DNA from 2 places in the Variovorax durovernensis genome. Region 1 is predicted to be linked to the other one. Evidence: riboswitches for the same ligand, from Rfam matches in the RefSeq annotation. Region 1 holds a riboswitch; the other holds the start of a gene.
What was found. Region 1 has a riboswitch for glycine ahead of ACWV14_RS28255 (D-amino acid dehydrogenase). Riboswitches for the same ligand answer to the same signal wherever they lie in the genome.

Region 2: another riboswitch for glycine. It lies ahead of gcvT (glycine cleavage system aminomethyltransferase GcvT); the one in region 1 lies ahead of ACWV14_RS28255 (D-amino acid dehydrogenase).

What each region holds. Positions count from the first base shown of each region.
Region 1 covers NZ_CDRNCW010000001.1:5,964,603-5,971,967, forward strand. Annotated here, with positions in the region: gene ACWV14_RS28225 (glycosyltransferase) at 1-554, opposite strand, end outside; gene ACWV14_RS28230 (UDP-glucuronic acid decarboxylase family protein) at 551-1,477, opposite strand; gene rfbC (dTDP-4-dehydrorhamnose 3,5-epimerase) at 1,625-2,173, opposite strand; gene rfbA (glucose-1-phosphate thymidylyltransferase RfbA) at 2,170-3,066, opposite strand; gene rfbD (dTDP-4-dehydrorhamnose reductase) at 3,093-3,983, opposite strand; gene rfbB (dTDP-glucose 4,6-dehydratase) at 3,980-5,050, opposite strand; glycine riboswitch at 5,165-5,256, shown strand; glycine riboswitch at 5,268-5,384, shown strand; gene ACWV14_RS28255 (D-amino acid dehydrogenase) at 5,478-6,779, shown strand; gene ACWV14_RS28260 (FIST signal transduction protein) at 6,798-7,365, opposite strand, start outside.
Region 2 covers NZ_CDRNCW010000001.1:2,706,322-2,713,686, forward strand. Annotated here, with positions in the region: gene gcvP (aminomethyl-transferring glycine dehydrogenase) at 1-739, opposite strand, end outside; gene gcvH (glycine cleavage system protein GcvH) at 788-1,159, opposite strand; gene gcvT (glycine cleavage system aminomethyltransferase GcvT) at 1,220-2,392, opposite strand; glycine riboswitch at 2,438-2,550, opposite strand; glycine riboswitch at 2,563-2,653, opposite strand; gene ACWV14_RS12910 (alkene reductase) at 2,707-3,831, opposite strand; gene ACWV14_RS12915 (PaaI family thioesterase) at 3,846-4,358, opposite strand; gene ACWV14_RS12920 (hypothetical protein) at 4,358-4,918, opposite strand; gene istB (IS21-like element helper ATPase IstB) at 5,058-5,861, opposite strand; gene istA (IS21 family transposase) at 5,851-7,365, opposite strand, start outside.

The sequences.
Region 1 (7,365 bases):
ACCGCGCCCGCCACGTGGATCGACAACTCCTGCATCACGACCAGGCGCTTTACGGCATGCGGCTTGAGAGCCATGAAGTTTCCGAAACTGATGGCACGGCCGGTCATCAGGCTGAAGAAACGCTTGTAGATGGCATAGAAAGCCTTGAACCGCAACGTCTCGACCCGACTTTTGCGATGCGCCACCACCACGTCCACGTCTTCCGACTCGAGGCTCTTCAGCAGGTCAGGAATCGTGGAGGGCAGATCCTCTCCGTCCGAGTCCATCACCACAACGCGTTGGCCCTGCTGGACGTGCTCGGCAACATAGCCCAGGCCAATCGCGATGGCGCGCTGGTGCCCGACGTTTCGGCGCAGCTTCAGGATCACGCCATCGATGGGGGCCCGTTCGAGATTGCCGATCTGCATCGGCTGCTTTACGGAGCCGTCGTCCACTGCAACGACGAAAACGTCGCTGCCGAATTGCGATGCGAGCTCGGAAAACAGCCGGTTGCTGGCCTCCGTGTCTTCGTAGACCGGTGTGACGATGATGAGGGAGCGCTCGCCGATGCTCATAGAGCCAGGAATCCGCGGAAATACGCGACCGTCCGCTCGAGTCCTTCCTGGAGCTTCACCTTCGGTTCCCAGTTCAATTTCTCGCGTGCCAGCCCGATGTTGGGTTGGCGCTGCTTCGGATCGTCCTGCGGAAGAGGCTTGAAGATCAGCTTGGACTTTCCGCCCACAGTCTTGAGCACTGCTTCCGCAAGCTCTCTGATGGTGAATTCGATCGGATTGCCCATGTTGAAGGGCCCCGTGATCTCGCTCGAGGTGGCCATCATGCGAACGAAACCCTCGATCAGATCATCTACATAGCAGAAGCTGCGCGTCTGGGAGCCATCCCCGTAGATGGTGATGTCTTCGCCGCGCAGTGCTTGCACGATGAAGTTGCTGACTACCCGGCCATCGTTCGGATGCATGCGAGGGCCATAGGTGTTGAAGATCCGGACGACCTTGATCTCCAGCTGGTGCTGCCTGTGGTAGTCGAAGAACAGGGTTTCCGCGCAACGCTTGCCTTCGTCGTAGCAGGACCTGATCCCGATGGGGTTCACATGGCCCCAGTAGTCTTCACGCTGGGGATGTACTTCAGGGTCACCGTAGACCTCGCTGGTGGAAGCCTGAAGGATCTTGGCGCCCGTACGCTTCGCCAAGCCGAGCATGTTGATTGCCCCATGAACGCTGGTCTTGGTCGTCTGTACCGGATCGCGCTGGTAGTGGATGGGCGACGCTGGGCATGCCAGGTTGTAGATTTCGTCGACCTCGACATACAGGGGAAAGGTCACGTCGTGGCGCATCAGCTCGAAATGCGGGTTGTCCATGAGATGAACGACGTTATCGCGGGTACCGCTGTAAAAGTTCTCCACGCACAGCACGTCGCACCCATCATTGAGCAACCGCTCGCAGAGATGGGACCCCAAAAAGCCGGCGCCTCCGGTCACCATCACTCTTTTTCTGTTTGAAACGCGCACGAGGCCCCCGATCTATAAATGAAAACTTAAAGGCGAAATTTTAGTCTGCGGGTCACGATACCCGCACCGTCACTCACCGCGGCAGCACTCAGGCAAGCGTTGAAAGCTGGCGGCACAGCCTCACGAATACACCTCGGCCGCACCGAATTCCGCTCCCATCGCATCTTTTGGCGAGAGCGTCGGCTCAGCGCCTACATGCGGCCATGCGATGCCGATGGACGCGTCATCCCAGCGGATGCACCGTTCGTGTGCCTGCGCATAGTAGTCAGTGGTCTTGTAGAGGAAGTCAGCCGTCTCGCTCAACACCAGAAAACCATGGGCGAAACCCGCGGGCACCCACAGTTGCTTGTGATTGGCGCCGGTCAGTTCGACACCGACCCATTGCCCGAAAGTCCTGGAAGAGCGGCGAATATCCACCGCCACATCGAACACAGCGCCGTTGACCACCCGCACGAGCTTGCCCTGCGCCTGCTCGATCTGATAGTGGAGCCCCCGCAGTACGCCCTTGGTCGAGCGCGAATGGTTGTCCTGCACGAAATCGACATGCTGGCCGACGGCCTCGTCGAATGCCTTCTGATTGAAGCTCTCGAAAAAGAAACCGCGCGCATCGCCGAACACCCGGGGTTCGATCACGAGCACTTCTGGAATCGCGGTGGGCGTTGCCTTCATGACCGCACCTCGTCGCTCAGCAAACGCTTGAGGTACTTGCCATATCCGCTTTTCTCCAGCGGCGCGGCGAGCCTCTCGAGTTGCGCGTTGTCGATGAACCCGTTGCGCCACGCAATCTCTTCCGGGCACGCAATCTTCAAGCCTTGGCGATGCTCCAGGGTTGCAATGAACTGGCCAGCTTCGAGCAGGCTCTCATGCGTGCCGGTATCCAGCCACGCATAGCCGCGCTGCATGATCTGCACATTGAGTTGGCCCAGGTCGAGGTAGGCCTGGTTCACCGCAGTGATCTCCAACTCGCCACGCGCACTCGGCTTCACCGACTTGGCAATGTCGACCACTTGGTTATCGTAGAAGTAGAGCCCGGTCACCGCATAACTGCTCTTGGGCTTGACCGGCTTCTCCTCGATGCTGCTTGCCTTGCCCTGGACATCGAATGCGACCACGCCATAGCGCTCCGGATCGTGCACGTGGTAGGCAAACACCGTGGCGCCGGCGTCCTTTGCGTCTGCTCCTTCGAGCAGATGGGCCAAGTCATGGCCGTAGAAGATGTTGTCACCCAAAACTAGAGCACTTGACGAGTTGCCAACGAATTTTTCGCCAATGATGAAGGCTTGCGCCAGCCCATCCGGACTCGGCTGCACTGCGTATTGCAGATTGATGCCCCACTGGCTGCCATCACCCAACAGTTGCTGGAAGCGCGGCGTGTCCTGCGGCGTGCTGATGATCAAAATGTCGCGCATGCCGCCGAGCATCAGCGTGCTGAGCGGGTAGTAGATCATCGGCTTGTCGTACACCGGCAATAGTTGCTTGCTCATTGCCAGCGTGGCCGGATGCAGGCGAGTGCCCGAGCCGCCGGCCAGGATGATGCCTTTGCGTTGAATTGTCGTGGTCATTCTTTTCTTTGGTGTGTATTCGCTTCTCAGAGCGTCTCGCGCAGCATGCGCGCAACGCCTTCCTGCCAAGGCGGCAGGCGCAGGCCGAAGGTGGCCTGCAGCTTGGTAGTGTCCAGGCGCGAGTTGTGCGGGCGCTTCGCCGGGGTCGGGAAGGCGCTGGTCGGCACGGCCTCGACAGCCTGCGGGCCGGCCTTGAGCTCGACGCCGGCCTGCTGCGCCATTTCGAGCACGAAGCGCGCATAGCCGTGCCATGTCGTTTCACCGCCCGCAATCGCGTGATAGAGCCCGGCCTTGGCCGGATCCTGCAGCGCGGCGCGGATGGCATGGGCCGTCACGTCGGCCAGCAGTTCGGCACCGGTGGGCGCACCGAACTGGTCGTCGATGACGGTCAGCTTTTCGCGCTCCTTGGCCAAGCGCAGCATGGTCTTGGCGAAGTTGCCGCCGCGCGCCGCGTACACCCAGCTTGTGCGGAAGATCAGGTGCTTCGGGCAGTGCTGCGCCACCAGTTGTTCGCCTTCGAGCTTGGTCTGCCCGTAGACGCTGAGCGGGCCGGTAGCGTCGTCTTCCTTCCAGGGCTTGCTGCCGCTGCCGTCGAAGACATAGTCGGTCGAGTAATGCACCATCAGCGCGCCAATCTGCCGGGCGGCTTCGGCCACCACGCCGGGCGACGTGGCGTTGAGCTTGCGTGCGAATTCGGGTTCGCTCTCGGCCTTGTCGACGGCGGTGTGTGCTGCGGCATTCACGATCACGTCGGGGCGCACCTTCAACACTGTCTCGGCCAATTGCTCTGGCCGGCTGAAGTCGGCGTGGAAATCGGTGCTGTCGAAATCGAGCGCGACCAGTTCGCCCAGCGGCGCGAGGCTGCGTTGCAGTTCCCAGCCGACCTGCCCGCCCTTGCCCAGCAGCAGCAGCTTCATGCCGCGGCCTTTGCGTCGTACTGCTTTTCCACCCACTCACGGTAGGCGCCGCTTTGCACGTTGCGCACCCACTCGCTGTTCGCGAGGTACCACTCGACGGTCTTGCGGATGCCGGTGTCGAAGGTCTCGGCGGGCTTCCAGCCGAGCTCTGCTTCGAGCTTGCGTGCGTCGATGGCGTAGCGGCGGTCGTGGCCCGGGCGGTCCGTGACGTAGGTGATCTGTTCCTTGTAGGGCTTGCCGTCGGCCTTGGGGCGCAGCTCGTCGAGCAGCGCGCACACGGTGTTGACGATCTCGATGTTCGGCTTCTCGTTCCAGCCGCCCACGTTGTAGGTCTCGCCCAGTTTGCCGGCCTCGAGCACGCGGCGGATGGCGCTGCAGTGGTCCTTCACGTAGAGCCAGTCGCGCACCTGCATGCCATCGCCGTACACAGGCAGCGGCTTGCCGGCCAGCGCGTTGACGATCATCAGCGGGATCAGCTTCTCGGGGAAGTGGAACGGGCCGTAGTTGTTGGAGCAGTTGGTGGTGAGCACCGGCAGGCCGTAGGTGTGATGCCAGGCGCGCACGAGATGGTCGCTGGCGGCCTTGCTGGCCGAGTACGGGCTGTTGGGCTCGTATTTGTTCTCTTCGGTGAAGGCCGGGTCGGTCTTCGAAAGCGAGCCGTAGACCTCGTCAGTCGATACGTGCAGGAAGCGGAAGGCTGTCTTCTGGTCGGCCGGCAGCGCGCCCCAGAAGCCACGCACCGATTCGAGCAGGCGGAAGGTGCCGAGCACGTTGGTCTGCACGAAGTCTTCGGGGCCGTGGATCGAGCGGTCCACATGCGATTCGGCGGCAAAGTTGACCACGGCGCGCGGCTTGTGCTCGGCCAGCAGGCGGTCGACCAGGGCGCTGTCGCCGATGTCGCCCTGCACGAAGATGTGCTTCGGGTTGTTCTTGAGCGACGCGAGCGTCTCGAGGTTGCCGGCGTAGGTCAGCTTGTCGAGATTCACGACCGGCTCGTCGCTGTTCGCGATCCAGTCGAGTACGAAATTGGCGCCAATGAAGCCAGCGCCGCCGGTAACCAGGATCATGAGGTCCCCTGTTGTTGTGGAACGATCGCCCTGCGGCAAATCAACAGGCGATTATCCCATTGGCACGCTGGCCTTAATTCCGCGGTTGGCACCCGCGCAAGCCCCGCCTACAATCGACCCACTGCAGGAGAGCGGGCCACCAAATGGCCCTACCGAAGGCGCAAACTCCCATAAACGCTCAGGTCGGCCCGAACAGGGGGTCTGTACTGCATCAACTGAAACGCCGTCTGGAGAGCCATCGCACCGTTCAACATGGTCGCGATGCACCGAAGGAGCAAACCCTCTGCGGGCGCAGCGGGTGAATCTCTCAGGTACCGAGGACAGGGGGAGCGGCAACTTGGACAGCGGTCGTCCGGTTGCTTGCTATTAATTCAATAGTATTCACCCTCGCCCGCCGTTCAAGCGCAGCACCTCAAAGGTACTTGAAATGCGCGTGATCGTTCTTGGCGCCGGCTTGCTCGGCGTGACCTCGGCTTACTACCTCCAGCAACTCGGCCACGAAGTGACCGTGATCGACCGGCAGGCCACCCCGGCCGCCGAAACCAGCTTCGCCAACGGCGGGCAGATTTCCGTCAGCCATGCCGAACCCTGGGCCAACCCCAGCGCGCCTCTCAAGGTGCTGCAGTGGCTGGGCAAGGAAGATGCCCCGCTGCTGTTCCGCATCCGCGCCGACATGCGCCAGTGGCTGTGGGGCCTGCAGTTCCTGCGCGAATGCACGCCGGCGCGCACCCGCCACAACATCGAGCAGATCGTGCGTCTCGGCACATACAGCCGCTCGATGTTGCAACAGTTGCGCCGCGACACCGGCATTGCCTACGACCAGCGCACCCAGGGCATCCTCCATTTCTATACGACGCAGAAGGAGTTCGACGGCGCCCTTGCGCCCGCCGAGCAGATGCGCGCCCTGGGCTGCGAGCGCCAGGTCATCTCGGCAGACGAGGCCGTGAAGATCGAGCCCGCCCTCGCCCACATCCGCCCGAAACTGGCCGGCGCGACCTACACGGCAGAAGACGAGTCGGGCGACGCCAACCGCTTCGCACGCGAGCTGTCCCGGCTCGCGGCAGAAGCCGGCGTGAAATTCCTGATGAGCCACACCGTCACCGCCCTGCGCGAGGCCGGCGGCAGCATCGATCACGTGGAGGTCACCGATGCCGAAGGCCGCTTCCAGCGCATCCGCGGCGATGCCTTCGTGATGGCGATGGGCTCGCTGAGCCCGCTGCTTGCGGCGCCGCTGGGCATCCGCCTGCCGATCTATCCGGCCAAGGGCTATTCGGTCACGCTGCCCGTCAAGGACGCGTCCAAAGCCCACCAGGTCTCGCTGACCGACGACGAATTCAAGCTCGTGTTCTCGCGCTACACCTCGGAATCCGGCGACCGCCTGCGCATCGCCGGCACGGCCGAGCTCAACGGCTACGACCGCGACCTGAACCGCGTGCGCTGCGAAGCCATCGTGCGCCGCGTCGAAGAGCTGTTCCCCGGCGCCGGCGACACCACGCAGGCGCAGTTCTGGACCGGCCTGCGCCCCGCCACGCCGAGCAACGTGCCGCTGATCGGCAGGACCAAGCTCGCGAACCTGTTCCTGAACACCGGCCACGGCACGCTCGGCTGGACGCACGCCTGCGGCTCGGGCAAGTCGATTGCGCGCATCGTGAGCGGGCTCGCACCGGAGGTGGATTTCGCGTTCACGGGAATGCCGGCGCCGCAGCCGCGCGTGCTGCAACCGGCGTGATCGGCGGCTGAAAGGCGGTCAGTCGTTGGCCGTGAACACCGTCAGCACCCCGGTATACCCATACAGGTGGTGCCGCGCGATTTCTCCGGCGGCAAAGAACCCGACCAGCGGCACGTCGCCCAGCGCGTGCCGCACGATCTGCAACTCTGCGCCCGGCGCGCCGAAATGCGGCCCGCCACGCCCGGAACAGCTCACGTATACCGCTCCCGCGATGCGCCTTGCCGGATGCGGCGCCGCCTCGGCCTCGCCCGCCGCCACGGCGCGCGCGGTGGCCAGCGTCTGCTCTTCCGGCTCCAGCTCTTCACGGATCTCGGCGCAGATACGCATCAGGTCCAACCGCGCCGCCTGCGCATTGCGGCGGCAGAAGGTCAGGCGCATGCCGGCTTCGGCCGTGTCGGCAATCGCGATGCCGCGCCGCGTCGGGTCGAGCCCGATGATGTGGCGCACCAGCACGTCGGCGCCCAGGTCGCCGGTGCGGCGGATGCCGTCGCTGCCCGCATCGGCCAGACCGACCAGCGTGTTGCGCACGGCGTCGATGGCTTCCTGCGGCCGCTCCAGCGACACCTGCAGATCGGCCAGCAGCACG
Region 2 (7,365 bases), 3.3 Mb from region 1:
CGCACTGGTGCGCATGGCCCGCGAGCGGGCGCAGGTCGTGCACGTGGCCGGTGGTGGCGGGGTACTGCGCGAGCACGCCGAAGAAGGTGCCGCTCACCATCAGGTGCGGCAGCGTTTCCGACACCGTGCTCACCTTCACTTCGATGCCCAGCGGCGCGGCGCGCGTCTTGATGACCTCGATGGTCTGCGGATGGCAGTCGCCCGACACCAGGAACACGTTGCTCTTGCTCTTCACGCTGCGCTTGGCGAGCGTCATGGCTTCGGCTGCTGCCGTGGCTTCATCGAGCATCGAGGCGTTGGCGATGGCCATGCCCGTGAGGTCGCACACCATCGTCTGGAAGTTGAGCAGGGCTTCCATGCGGCCCTGCGAGATCTCGGCCTGGTAGGGCGTGTAAGCGGTGTACCAGGCGGGGTTCTCGAGAATGTTGCGCAGGATGACACCCGGCGTGTGCGTGCCGTAGTAGCCCTGGCCGATGAAGTTCTTGAACACCTTGTTCTTCGACGCCATCGCCTTCAGCTCGGCCAGCGCGTCGGCTTCGGTCACGGGGGCCGGCAGCCGCATCGGTCGCGCGCGGCGGATGGCCGCGGGCACGATGCCGTCGATGAGCTCCGCCCGCGTTTCCGAGCCGATCACCGGCAGCATGCGCGCCTCGTCCGCCGCATCGATACCGATGTGGCGGGCGAGAAACTCTTCGGCGTTCTCTAGTTCTTGCAAAGAGGGAAGGGCGGGAATCGGCATGGCGGTGAGGGCTCGGGAGGAAGGGGGCTCGGAAGAAGAATCAGGCGATCAGGATTCGGCCGCGAACTTGTCGTAGCTGGCGGCGTCCAGCAGGGCGTCGAGCTGCGCGGGCTCGCTCAGCTTGACCTTGAAGAACCAGCCGGCGGCCAGCGGGTCGCTGTTGGCCAGCGACGGGTCGGCGCGCAGGGCTTCGTTGACTTCGGTGATCTCGCCCGACACGGGCATGAACACGTCGGCTGCGGCCTTGACCGACTCGACGACGCCGGCAACTTCGCCTTGCGCGAAGGTCTTGCCGACTTCGGGCAGGTCGACGAACACCACGTCGCCCAGCGCGTCCTGCGCATGCACGGTGATGCCGACGGTGGCTGCGTCGCCTTCGGCCGACACCCATTCGTGGTCCTTGGTGTACTTGATGCTCATGAGAAAACTCCTCGTGGAAAAAATGAATCGGGGTGCAGAGCCTAGCCGGGTCTGCCGCGTTCAGCCGCGGTAATAGCGGGTCGGCACGAAAGGCATGGTCGAGACTTCCATGGGCACCGGCTTGCCGCGCACGATGGCCTGCACGCGGGTGCCGGGCTCGGCGAAGGCGGTGGCCACGTAGCCCATGGCGATGCAGCGGTCGGCCGTGGGGCCGAGCAGCCCGCTGGTGACGATGCCGATGTCCTGGCCTTCGAAGGACTGCAGAAGCGTGCCGTCGCGCACCGGAATGCGCTCGAGCGCCACGAGGCCGACGCGCTTGCGCTTCAGCGTGTCGTGGTCGGTGTGGCCGGCGGTGCCAGCCGTGGCAGCGGCAAGCTGCGCGAGGATCTTCGCGGCGCCGGGGAAGCCGCCTTCGCGCGCGCCGCCCGCGCGGCGCACCTTCTGCATCGCCCAGTTGAGCGAGGCCTCGACCGGCGTGGTGGTGGTGTCGATGTCGTTGCCGTAGAGGCACAGGCCGGCCTCGAGCCGCAGCGAATTGCGCGCGCCCAGGCCGATGGGCTTGACCTCGGGCTGGGCCAGCAGCAGGCGGGCCAGTGCGTCGGCATCCTTGGCGGCCACCGAGATCTCGAAGCCGTCTTCGCCGGTGTAGCCGCTGCGCGTGATGAAGGCGGGAATGCCGCCGATCTGCACCGCGCCGCCGGTCATGAACACGAAGCGCTCGATGCCGGGCGACAGGCGCGCCAGCGTGGCCGCGGCCTGGGGGCCCTGCAGCGCGAGCAGGGCGTGGTCGGGCAAGGGCTGCACTTCGCAGCGGGCGCCGATCTTCTGCTGGATGTGGGCGATGTCGGCCACCTTGCAGGCGCCGTTGACGATCACGAAGAGCGAGCCGTGGCCTTCGTTGAAGAACATCAGGTCGTCGAGGATGCCGCCTTCGTCGTTCAGCAGCAGGCCGTAGCGCTGCTTGCCGGCGGGCAGGTCGATCACGTCGACGGGCATCAGGGTTTCGAAGGCGGCTGCGGCGTCGGGGCCGACGAGGCGCAGCTGGCCCATGTGGGAGATGTCGAACAGGCCGGCCGCGTCGCGCGTGTGCTTGTGTTCGGCCATGAGGCCGGCGGGGTACTGCACCGGCATGGAATAGCCGGCGAAGGGCACCATGCGGGCGCCGAGCTCCACGTGAAGGTCGTGCAGCGGCGTCTTGAGAAGTTCGGTAGCGGGTGCGGAGGAAGCGGCCACGGGGCACTCCAAAGGGGCAGACAAAATCCATGACGCAAGCCATGGGCCACCCCTGCTGTCCGCTTTACCTGAGAGATTCGCCCCACGATCGGGGTTTGCTCCTTCGGTGGGCCGCTGCGCCGTTTGCGGTACGGCGGCCTCTCTCCAGCAAGGAAACGCCGGTGTTTTCCGGCGCCTTGTCAGTCCTTTTGCCTGAGCGTTCGGGAAACCCCTGCGCCTTCGGCGGCCCCGGCTTGCGGGGCTCTCTCCTGACCTTCGAGAGTGTAGTTGATCGGCTAGGGCATGTTCCAAGGACTATCGGCCGGCCGCTCTGGTCAAGCGGTTGCCGTTGTGGCCTCGGAGCTTCCCAATGACGGATAGTCGGTATACCCCTTGGTGTTGCCGAAATAGAAAGTCGATGGGTCGGCCACATTCAGCCTGGCGCCGCCGGCAAAGCGAGTCACCAGATCCGGATTCGCGATGTACAGACGACCAAACGCCATCGCATCCGCAACTTTTTGCGCCAGCAATTCCTCCGCTGATTTCTGGTCGAAATTTCCGCAAAAAACCAGGCAATTCCTGAATCTTTCGCGTAGCCCCTGTCGGAATGCTGCAGTCAATGCAACGCCGCCCGCCCAGTCTGGTTCTGCGACATGCAGATACGCGATCCCCTTGGCGTTCAGGCTGTGGGCTAGCAAACAGGCCATTTGTTCGGCTTCGCTGTCGGCGATATCGTTGAATACCCCATTGGGCGATATGCGAACTCCGACCCTGCCTGCGCCGATGACAAGAGAGACCGCATCGACGATTTCTTCCAGGAAGCGGGCCCGATTTTCAAGAGAGCCGCCGTATTGGTCTGTCCGAAGGTTGGTATTCGTGGAAAGAAACTGGTTGATCAGATAGCCGTTGGCCGCATGAATTTCGACAAAGTCAAAGCCTGCCCGCTTTGCACGTTCCGCCGCTGCCGCGTACTGCGAGACGATCACGGAAATTTCATCGCCTGAAAGCTCCCTTGCTGGCTCGCAGCGCACTTCCTGGATTCGCCCGTCCTTGAAGACGCTTACCTTCGAGCGTCGTGTGGCGACGGCTGAAGGAGCGACCGGCTGCGCGCCGTCCGGCTGGTTCAGGCTGTGCGAGATGCGCCCCACGTGCCAGAGTTGCATTGCAATTCGGCCGCCCGCTTCGTGCACCGCTTTCACCACGCGGCTCCACGCACCTTCCTGCGCATCAGTGTAGATACCCGGTGTGCCGAAGTAGCCCTTGCCTTGGGCGCAGACCTGCGTGGCCTCGGTGACGATCAAACCGGCGGTTGCCCTCTGTGCGTAGTACCTGGCGGTCAGCAGTGTCGGACATTCCGTGCCGTTGGCCCGCATGCGCGTCATCGGCGCCATGAAGACGCGGTTGTTCAAAAGGGTGCCCGATATCGTGATCGGGCGCAGAAGTGGCGATGTCCGATTCATTGTGATCCCCAGCCTCAGGCTGGCTTGACGCGCCAGGGCGCCAGGACCTCGACCACGTTCGCCTCGAAGAGAAGGATGTCAGCCTGCCAGGCGAGCACCTGAACGATGGCTTTTCTTTCCGTCAATGCCGTCACGCTGGCCTGCAGCCGGGTTTCCGTAATCACGGCCGGGGCCTTGAAGTCCATGTTCATGTTGACGGTGAGCACTTGCAGTCGATCGGGTATGACCGAGTAAGTAGCGAGTCCGGCCCACTGGTCAACCAGGCCCGTGAGGTATCCGCCAAAGATGTTGCCGGTAGGCATCGCGGCATGCGAAGGTGGCGTGTAGACACCGGAGAGCCGTCCGTACTCCCAGCTCGCAGCGCATGGCGTGGCAAAAGGAAGGCCGATCGTCGCAATCGGGATCGGTGCGATATCGGTGCCGTCCACCACTTCATTCAATACCTTGCGGTATTTCGTCTTGATATCGAGGCCGGGGAATTCCGCCGGTCGCTCGCTCTCGCGTACCAACAGTTCAACATCAACCATCAGGTCGCTCCTTCCTTCGTCGTGGGTGAAACTGCAAGCGTCGAAAGCCAGTTTTCGAACGTCTCCATGCTTTCGACAATCAGTTGGGAGCAGGCGAGCACAGCCAGGTTCTGCCGCATACGGGTAATCGCCACCACGAACCGTCCAGCGTTGTGGGCTGTCAACATCTCCGCGGCTGTTCCCATGCTTGGCTCGTTGTTCGGCAGGAAGACGACGCAGACATCGCAGTTACCTGCCATCGCCGTCTGCCGGTGGAATATTTGCGTCAACTCCAGCAGCGCAGGGTCCAGGTCGGACCTGGCTACCTTGGGCGTCTGGAGCAAGGCGGTGTGCGCCTCGCGAATGCGTTCGCGGGAGGTTTGCAGGTTGTCCCACATTCGTTCGGCGGGGTCGTGCACCACGGCATTCGGAAAGTGGCGTCGGATGGCTCTTGCGATCGCCGGGCGGTACGACTGGTCCGCGAGATCGCGTCCGCCGCGCGCGCCCTGCATGACGCCTGCAAGGAAGAAAGATCGGGGATGAGGAGGCAGCATTTGCAATCCAGAAATTCTTGTGTTCATTCCCTCATCAACGGATAGGGCGCGAGAACCCGGTCGTCGGGCGCGACCTTCGAATAGACGCGTGATTGTTGAGTTCCATGGAATCCTGACCCGCGATTTCCATCGAATATTGACCCACCCTCTTTGCGAGCCAGCCGGCTCACGGTGTGGATAAGTTCTTGGCTTTCTCCTTTTTAGGTTGGACTGCTTGAACGGGTTGAGCCGAGCTGTGCTTGAAGCGGAAGCTGTCGTTTCCGGTCTCCAGAATATGGCAGTGATGCGTGAGCCGGTCCAGCAACGCCGTCGTCATCTTCGCGTCGCCGAAGACGCTGGCCCACTCGCTGAAGCTCAAGTTGGTTGTGATCACCACGCTCGTGCGTTCGTAGAGTTTGGACAGCAGATGGAACAACAGCGCGCCACCTGATGCGCTGAACGGCAGGTAGCCCAGTTCATCGAGCACCACCATGTCCGCGTACATCAGTCGGTGCGCGATGTGGCCGGGATTGCCACTGGCCTTCTCTTGCTCGAGTGCGTTGACCAGTTCTACCGTCGAGAAGAAGCGCACCCGGCGGTGTTGGTGCTCGATGGCCTGCACGCCCAGCGCCGTGGCGATGTGGGTCTTGCCGGTGCCCGGACCGCCCACGAGCACCACGTTCTGCGCATCGTCCATGAACTCGCATCGGTGTAGCTGACGCACCAGCGCCTCGTTGACCTCGCTGTTGGCGAAGTCGAAGCCAGCGAGATCGCGATAGGCTGGGAAGCGAGCGAGCTTCAACTGGTAGGCCACCGAGCGTACCTCCCGCTCGGCTGTCTCTGCCTTTAGCAACTGCGAGAGCATCGGTTGGGCCGCCTCGAAGGCCGGCGATCCCTGCTCGGCCAGCTCCGCGACGGCCTGGGCCATGCCGTGCATCTTGAGTTCGCGCAGCATGATCACGATGGCGCCGCTGGCAGGGTCATGTCGCATGGCGCACCTCCTGGCTACTCGACTTGGAGTTCAGCGGCCCGCGCAGGCCGCCAGCAGCGCTGGCACGCCCCCGGAGCGTGTCGTAGCGCAGCACATCGGCCTTCGGCTCGTTCATCAGGCGCAGTGCCTGCGGTGCCGTGACAGGCGCCGGCGCAATGGGCTTGGCATCGAGCAGTCGGTGCAGCACATTCAGCACATGAGTCTTGCTGGCCACGCCGGCTTCCAGCGCCAGTTCGACCGCGGTCAGCACTGCCTGCTCGTCGTGGTGCAGCACCAGCGCCAGGATCTCCACCATCTCGCGGTCTCCGCCTGGCTGCTTCAGCAGCGCGGCCTGCAGCCGCCGGAAGCCCTGCGGCAGCTCGCTGAAGGGCGCTCCGTTCCTGAGCGCTCCTGGCTTGCGTTGCAGCACTGCCAGGTAGTGCCTCCAGTCGTAGACGGTCTGACCTGCGGTGTCGTGGCGACGGTCAATGATGCGCGTGTGCTCGCACACGATCTGGCCCTCGGCCGCCACGACGAGGCGTTCGGCGTACACGCGCAGGCTCACTGGCCGGTTCGCGTAGGAGGCCGGAACGCTGTAACGGTTGCGCTCGAAGTGCACCAGGCAGGTGGGCGAGACGCGCTTGGTGTGTTCCACGAAACCATCGAAGGGTCTGGGGATCTGCAACAGTAGTGGCCGTTCCTGCGCCCAGACATCGGCTACGGTCCCTGGCAGCTTGCCGTGGACGATCTCGCCCCACAGCGCCTTGCAGCGGTCCTCCAGCCAGTCGTTGAGCAGCGCCAGCGTGGCGAACGCCGGCACAGGTTGCCACAACCGGTGGCGCGCATCACGCACGTTCTTCTCGACCTGGCCCTTCTCCCAGCCCGAGGCCGGGTTGCAGAACTCGGCCTCGAACAGGTAGTGACTGACCATGGCGCTGAAGCGCGCGTTGATGTCGCGCTCCTTGCCGCGGCGTACCTTGTCCACGGCGGTCTTCATGTTGTCGTAGATGCCGCGCCGAGGCACGCCCCCGAGTACCTCGAAGGCCCGGTTGTGCGCATCGAACAGCATCTCGTGGGTCTGCAACAGGTAGGCGCGCACGATGAACGCACGGCTGTGGCTGAGCTTGAAGTGCGCCACCTGCAGCTTGGTGCGTTCACCAGCGATGACGGCCCAGTCCTCGCTCCAGTCGAACTGGAATGCCTCGCCGGGACCGAAGGCCAGAGGCACGAAGGTGCCGCGCCCGGTCGTCTGCTGGACCTCGTGGAGATGCGCATGCCACGCTCGTGCAAAGGCCGCCACGCGGTTGTAGGAGCCCTGGTAGCCCAGCGCCACCAGATCGGCGTGCATCTGCTTGAGCGTGCGCCGCTGCTTGCGTGACTTAGACGCCTCGCTCTTGAGCCAGCCGCCGAGCTTCTCGGCGAACGCGTCGAGCTTGCTCGGGCTGATGCGCTTCGCGTAGCTGGGCGCCGCCTCGCCCTCGCGAAGGTACTTGCGGATGGTGTTGCGAGACAAGCCCGTGCGCCG